2 regions of the Bacillus sp. 1A genome follow, and region 2 is predicted to be linked to the other one. Evidence: a T-box and tRNA genes for the amino acid it is inferred to sense, from the RefSeq annotation. Region 2 holds a T-box; the other holds one or more tRNA genes.
The links. The T-box of region 2 lies ahead of ileS2 (isoleucine--tRNA ligase). A T-box ahead of a tRNA ligase gene usually reads a tRNA of that ligase, here a tRNA-Ile.
Positions count from the first base shown of each region.

Region 1: it encodes a tRNA-Ile, which carries the amino acid that the T-box ahead of ileS2 (isoleucine--tRNA ligase) is inferred to sense. The anticodon was not compared.

Region 1 covers NZ_JBQYLZ010000001.1:2,296,710-2,300,140, reverse strand. Annotated here, with positions in the region: gene ACUN0F_RS11610 (MFS transporter) at 1-511, opposite strand, end outside; gene sodA (superoxide dismutase [Mn]) at 627-1,238, opposite strand; tRNA gene ACUN0F_RS11600 (tRNA-Ile) at 1,460-1,533, opposite strand; gene ACUN0F_RS11595 (DUF1189 domain-containing protein) at 1,776-2,534, shown strand; gene yqfZ (protein YqfZ) at 2,606-2,971, shown strand; gene ispG (flavodoxin-dependent (E)-4-hydroxy-3-methylbut-2-enyl-diphosphate synthase) at 3,136-3,431, shown strand, end outside.
Region 2 covers NZ_JBQYLZ010000001.1:2,641,278-2,644,708, forward strand. Annotated here, with positions in the region: gene ACUN0F_RS13540 (YlmH family RNA-binding protein) at 1-234, shown strand, start outside; gene divIVA (septum site-determining protein DivIVA) at 324-830, shown strand; T-box leader at 882-1,106, shown strand; gene ileS2 (isoleucine--tRNA ligase) at 1,178-3,431, shown strand, end outside.

The sequences.
Region 1 (3,431 bases), 340 kb from region 2:
TCCATTTCTCCATACGTGAAATTGTGTATCCAGCTGCTATCGGTCCAATCATGCCAGAGAAGGATGTAAGAAGTCCAAGAAACCCATTAAAGAAATCTCTTGTTTCTGGTTCTGTAATCTCAAATGTTAATAAGTTAAACGCGAGCCAGTAAAAACCATATCCGACTCCTAAAAGAGCCCCCATTAATAAAATATAGTGAGAAGCGCTTTTTCCCGCTACTAAAACAACGATAAAAAAAATAGCTAACGTGCCTACGCCTATTCGTAACAAGATTGAGCGATCAATACGCTTCGCTAATTTCCCACCTATAAGAAATGTGAGAGGCTGTAATACAACGCTGGCCAAATTATACAAGCCAAGATTCACATAATTTTGTGTTTGTTTCCATAAATAAATGTTAACAAACGTATTCGATAAAGAAATTGCGAGCGTGTATAAACCTCCAATAAGGAGCAATAACACTAAATCCCGATTCACTTCAACGTCACCAATTACATGTTTCCACTTCATACACAACTCTCCTTTACTTCATGTTCTAGTCTTCCAAAGACAAGCCCAATTATGTAAAAGGAAAGCATAAAAAAGCTAGGAGCATTCTCCTAGCTTTTTTCTATCGTTATTACAATTATTTTGCTTCTTGGTAACGTTTTTCAGCAGCGTTCCAATCTACAACGTTCCAGAATGCACCGATGTAGTCAGGACGACGGTTTTGGTAATTTAAGTAGTAAGCATGTTCCCAAACATCTAAACCTACAACTGGAGTTTTACCTTCAGTTAGAGGAGAATCTTGGTTTGGCGTGCTTGTTACTTCTAATTCACCATTGTTTACTACTAACCAAGCCCAACCAGAACCGAAACGAGTTGCGCCAGCTTTTGCGAATTCTTCTTTGAATGCATCGAAGCTACCGAATTTCGCTTCAATTGCAGTTGCAAGTTCGCCTACTGGTTGTCCGCCGCCGTTTGGAGATAAGATTGTCCAGAAGAATGTATGGTTAGCATGTCCGCCACCATTGTTACGTACTGCTGTACGGATTGCTTCTGGTACTTCGTTTAAGTTTGCAACTAATTCTTCTACGCTTTTGTCAGCTAATTCTGCATGACCTTCTAAAGCAGCGTTTAAGTTTGTAATGTACGTGTTATGATGTTTTGTATGATGGATGTTCATTGTTTCTTTGTCAAAGTGAGGCTCTAAAGCATCATACGCATAAGGTAAATTTGGTAATTCGTGTTTTGCCATTGTTATATTCCTCCCAGTTTATGTATTGCCACTTAAGTGACATACAACTTCATTCTACCCTAATTGCCATAGGGTGCAAACAAATAAATCACATTGTCTTGCTATCATTAACGTAGCAAAAATCCCACTTCTTTTCAATTAAAATGCTCATATATTCCGTAAAAAAAGCTCCCTTCTACAAGGAAGCTTCCCACTGACATAATAAACATGCGAAATGGATATGGACCCTGTAGGACTCGAACCTACGACCGGACGGTTATGAGCCGTCTGCTCTAACCAGCTGAGCTAAGGGTCCACAATTATGTATGTAACAACATATCAAATAAAGGAATTCCTATCGGATATATCCTTTAAGAAATGTAAGATAAATTTACCATATGGCAAAGAAAAGTGTCAATTGTATTTTTCTCATATAAAAGAAGAAAATTAATAAAAAGAAATTTAGTTATCTCCACTATATGTAAATATAATATATCTTGAGATTCTCTAGATTCCTACGTTACAATGATTTTATACATACATAAAGGAAGTGAATCTATGTCCATATTTACCCAATTAGCAAAAAGCGTATATTCGCCTAAAGATATGGCGCTATTCCGTTTTCAAAAAATCGGAAAAACCATTTTGTATATTATGCTACTTTGTCTAATCACTACTATTCCAAGAACATTCTTTTACGGCAGCTTTATCCAAGATAGTGTCAGCATGGTAAATCAAGCAATTGAAAAAGATTTACCTGATTTTAAAATCGAAAACGGTGAACTAAAAGCAGATATTGAACAACCTATTCTAAAGGAAGAAGGAGATGCTCTTTTCGTATTTGATCCCAATACAACAGATATAGAAACATATAAAAACAAAACTGGTTTATTTATTTTAAAAGATAAAGTAGTTTCTATAGGAAATGGTCAAACACAAACATACTCCTATAATGATTTATTAGGGACATCTCTTGAGAAGAAAGATTTACAAGATTTCATTTCTGTATTCGATAGTATTTATCCAATTTTACTAGCCGTTATCGGTGTGTTAGTATACCTATTCCAATTGTTTATTACTTTCTTAGGAATTACTTTACTTGCGTTTATAGGTTCTGCTATGAGTGGTCAACGTAAATTATCTTATAAGCAAGTATGGACGTTAACTGCATACAGCTACACAATCCCAACAATCTTCTTTATGATTATGGATCTATTCAAAATCGTTGTACCTGGTTCAACATTTATTTATATCGCAGTTGTTTTAATTGTTCTTTACTTAACGATTAAAGAAGTTCCAAAACCGAAAGAAAAATAAAAACGAAAAAATGCCTAAATAGGCATTTTTTTTTTGGACAAGCATATATTCCTAGCAAAGGAGTGAAGAATATGAAAAGATTAGGTATATTCTTATTCGTGCTTGTTCTTGGTTATATATTTTATTACGATATAAAAATCGGCACTTTACCGATGTTAAGTTCATATAAAAAAACAACCGCGGCCCAAACGATAAAGCAAGAAAATACAGATACAAAACAAAATAAAGAGAACAAAGCAGAAAAAGAAACAGATGTAACTTATAAAACAATTGAAGTCAAAACAGGTGAGACAGTTCTTTCTATTACCGAACAAATTAATAAGAAAAAAATCCCTTCCATTGAAAAGGTAATTGATGACTTTAAACAACTAAACAAAAGTACATCTGCTACAAAAATACAAATTGGAAAGTCTTATAAATTCCCGTTATATCAATGAGCAATCACTTAATCCTTGTCAATTACATAAAGGCGCTGATACAATAGTAAAAGTGAAACCGAGCACTTCGGTTTCTATAGCCCTGTATCACGTATACTTTCATTGATATGAGGGACTAAATAAGAAACTTCTTTTATAAGGAGAGCGATCTATTCGTGAATGAAATGACTCATCGTACAAAAACACGTCCAGTTAAAGTCGGTAATTTAACAATTGGCGGTAATAATGAATTAATTATACAAAGTATGACAACAACAAAAACACATGATGTTGAAGCAACAGTTGCTGAAATTAAACGTTTAGAAGAAGCTGGCTGTCAAGTTGTCCGTGTTGCTGTTCCAGACGAACGCGCAGCAAATGCTATTGCTGATATTAAAAAACAAATCAACATTCCACTTGTTGCTGATATTCATTTTGATTATCGTCTTGCTTTAAAAGCAATTGAAGGCGGCATTGATAA
Region 2 (3,431 bases):
CTTCGTTTAGATGTTATGTTAGCTGAAATGTTACATATATCCAGACAAAAAGTACAACCTTTCATAAAAAATGGTTTAGTAAAAGTTAATTGGAAAACAGTGGAGCAAACTTCTTATGAATGTTATCCAGGAGATGTTTTTTCAGTGAGAGGATATGGACGAAGTAAATTGTTTTCTGTAGAAGGTAGAACAAAGCGCGACAAATGGAGAATTTTGTATGGTATACTAAAATGATTGGTTTTTTAGAAGGAAATCCTCCTATTTTGTCGAAGAAAAGATATAATTGAAATAGGAAATTTAGATAACTACTTGGAGGTGGCGTTGTGCCGTTAACACCATTAGATATTCATAACAAAGAATTTGGTCGCGGATTCCGTGGCTATGATGAAGATCAAGTAAATGAGTTTCTTGATCAAATTATCAAAGATTATGAATTAGTCATTCGTGAGAAAAAAGCTTTAGAAGAAAAAGTTGCGCAATTAGAAGGGAAGTTAGATCATTTCTCTAATATTGAAGATACGTTAAACAAATCTATCATCGTTGCACAAGAAGCAGCGGAAGAAGTAAAACGTAATGCGCAAAAAGAAGCAAAATTAATCGTACGTGAAGCTGAAAAGAATGCAGACCGTATTATTAACGAAGCGTTAGTAAAATCAAGAAAAGTTGCCTTTGATATTGAAGAGCTAAAGAAACAAGCGAAAGTATTCCGTACTCGTTTCCGTATGTTATTAGAAACACAGCTTGAAATGTTAAACAACGATGATTGGGATAAACTAATTGAGTTAGAAGACGAAGTAGATGAACTGTTGAAAAAAGAAGAAACAGTGTAAGCTTGACGTTTTTCTCATTATTACATATAATTTTAAACAACATATTTATTAAGAAAAACGAAGATAGGGATAAGTACCTTTTTCATACCTTATATAGCGAACTGAGGATGGTGTAAGCTCAGGATAAGGAGATAATGGGAATATCACCCTGGAGTTCCGCGCTGAACAAACAGAGTAAGCGTAGGCGTATATTCGCGTTAAGAATATAAAGAGGATTGTATACATACGTATAGGATCTACTAGGGTGGTACCGCGGGAGACTTTCTCGTCCCTTTTTGGGATGAGAAGGTCTCTTTTTTATTCCGTTTTTTAAGTGTTTCTTTTATACATGTAAGGAGGAATTGAGCATGGAGTACAAAAATACATTACTAATGCCAAAAACAGAGTTCCCAATGCGTGGGAATTTACCAAAACGTGAGCCTGCAATGCAAGAACAGTGGGCTGAAATGAATATTTATGAAAAGGTACAAGAACATACGAAAGGTCGTCCTTTATTTGTACTGCATGATGGACCTCCATATGCGAATGGTGACATTCATATGGGACATGCATTAAATAAAGTGCTAAAAGACTTTATTGTTCGTTATAAGTCAATGACAGGTTACTGCGCACCATATGTACCGGGTTGGGATACACACGGTTTACCAATTGAGCAAGCTTTAACAAATAAAGGTGTAAAGCGTAAAGAAATGACAGTTGCTGAGTTCCGTAAGTTATGTGCAGAGTATGCATATGAACAAGTAGAACGTCAACGTGAACAATTTAAGCGTTTAGGTGTACGTGCAGATTGGGATAACCCATATATTACTTTAGAGCCGGCTTATGAAGCGCAACAAATTAAAGTGTTCGGTGATATGGCGAAAAAAGGTTATATCTATAAAGGGCAGAAACCAGTTTACTGGTCTCCAACGAGTGAATCAGCTTTAGCAGAAGCTGAAATTGAATACCAAGATAAAAAATCAGCATCTATTTACGTAGCATTCCCTGTAAAAGACGGAAAGAACGTATTAGAAGGTGATGAGAAATTCATTATCTGGACAACAACACCTTGGACATTACCTGCAAACTTAGGTATTTCTGTTCACCCAGAACTTGAATACGCTATTGTAAAAGTAAATGATGAAAAATATATTATTGCTTCTGAACTATTTGAGACAGTTGCAAAAACGTTAGAGTGGGAAAATGCTGAAGTTGTGAAAACGGTAAAAGGTAGCGAACTTGAGTATACAGTTGCAAAACATCCATTCTACGATCGTGATTCATTAGTTATGCTAGGAGATCACGTAACAACAGATGCAGGTACAGGTTGTGTTCATACAGCACCAGGACACGGGGAAGATGACTTCGTTGTTGGTAAAAAGTATGGATTAGAAGTACTTTGCCCAGTTGATGATAAAGGTGTATTAACAAATGAAGCACCTGGATTTGAAGGCTTATTCTATGATAAAGCTAACAAGCCAATTACAGAAAAATTAGAAGAAGTAGGCGCGTTACTGAAACTAACATTCATTACGCATTCATACCCGCATGATTGGAGAACGAAAAAACCAATTATTTTCCGTGCGACAGCACAGTGGTTTGCATCTATTGAAGCGTTCCGTAAAGAATTATTAGAAGCTGTTGCGGAAACAAAATGGGTACCAGCATGGGGAGAAACTCGTCTTCATAATATGGTTCGTGACCGTGGTGACTGGTGTATTTCTCGTCAGCGTGCATGGGGTGTGCCAATCCCTGTATTCTATGCAGAGAATGGTGATCCAATTATTACAGATGAAACAATTAACCATGTAGCAGATTTATTCCGTGAGCACGGTTCTAACGTATGGTTTGAGCGTGAAGCGAAAGATCTATTACCAGAAGGATTTACACATACAGGTAGCCCAAATGGTGAATTCCGTAAAGAAACAGACATCATGGATGTATGGTTCGATTCAGGTTCTTCTCACCAAGCAGTATTAGAAGAGCGCGAAGACTTACAACGTCCAGCTGATTTATATTTAGAAGGATCTGACCAGTATCGTGGTTGGTTTAACTCTTCATTATCAACAGCAGTTGCTGTAACAGGTAAAGCTCCATATAAAGGCGTACTAAGCCATGGTTTCGTATTAGATGGTGAAGGACGTAAAATGAGTAAGTCGATTGGAAACATCGTCGTACCGAAGAAAATTATGGATCAATTAGGTGGAGATATTTTACGCTTATGGGTATCTTCTGTTGACTATCAATCTGATGTACGTATTTCAGATGATATTTTAAAACAAGTAGCAGAAGTGTATCGTAAAATCCGTAACACATTCCGTTTCTTATTAGGAAACTTAGATGACTTTAAGCCAAGTGAAAATACAGTAGCTGTAGCTGAACTTCGTGAAGTAGATCGTTACATGTTAGTGAAATTAAATGACTTAATTACAAAAGTAAAAGAAGCATATGAAACATACGACTTCGCTGCTGTGTATCATGCAATTCATAACTTCTGTACAATTGATTTAAGTTCATTCTACTTAGACTTTGCAAAAGACATTTTATACATTGAAGGTGCAAACCATGAAGATCGTCGTGCAATTCAAACTGTATTATATGATGTTCTTGTTGCATTGACGA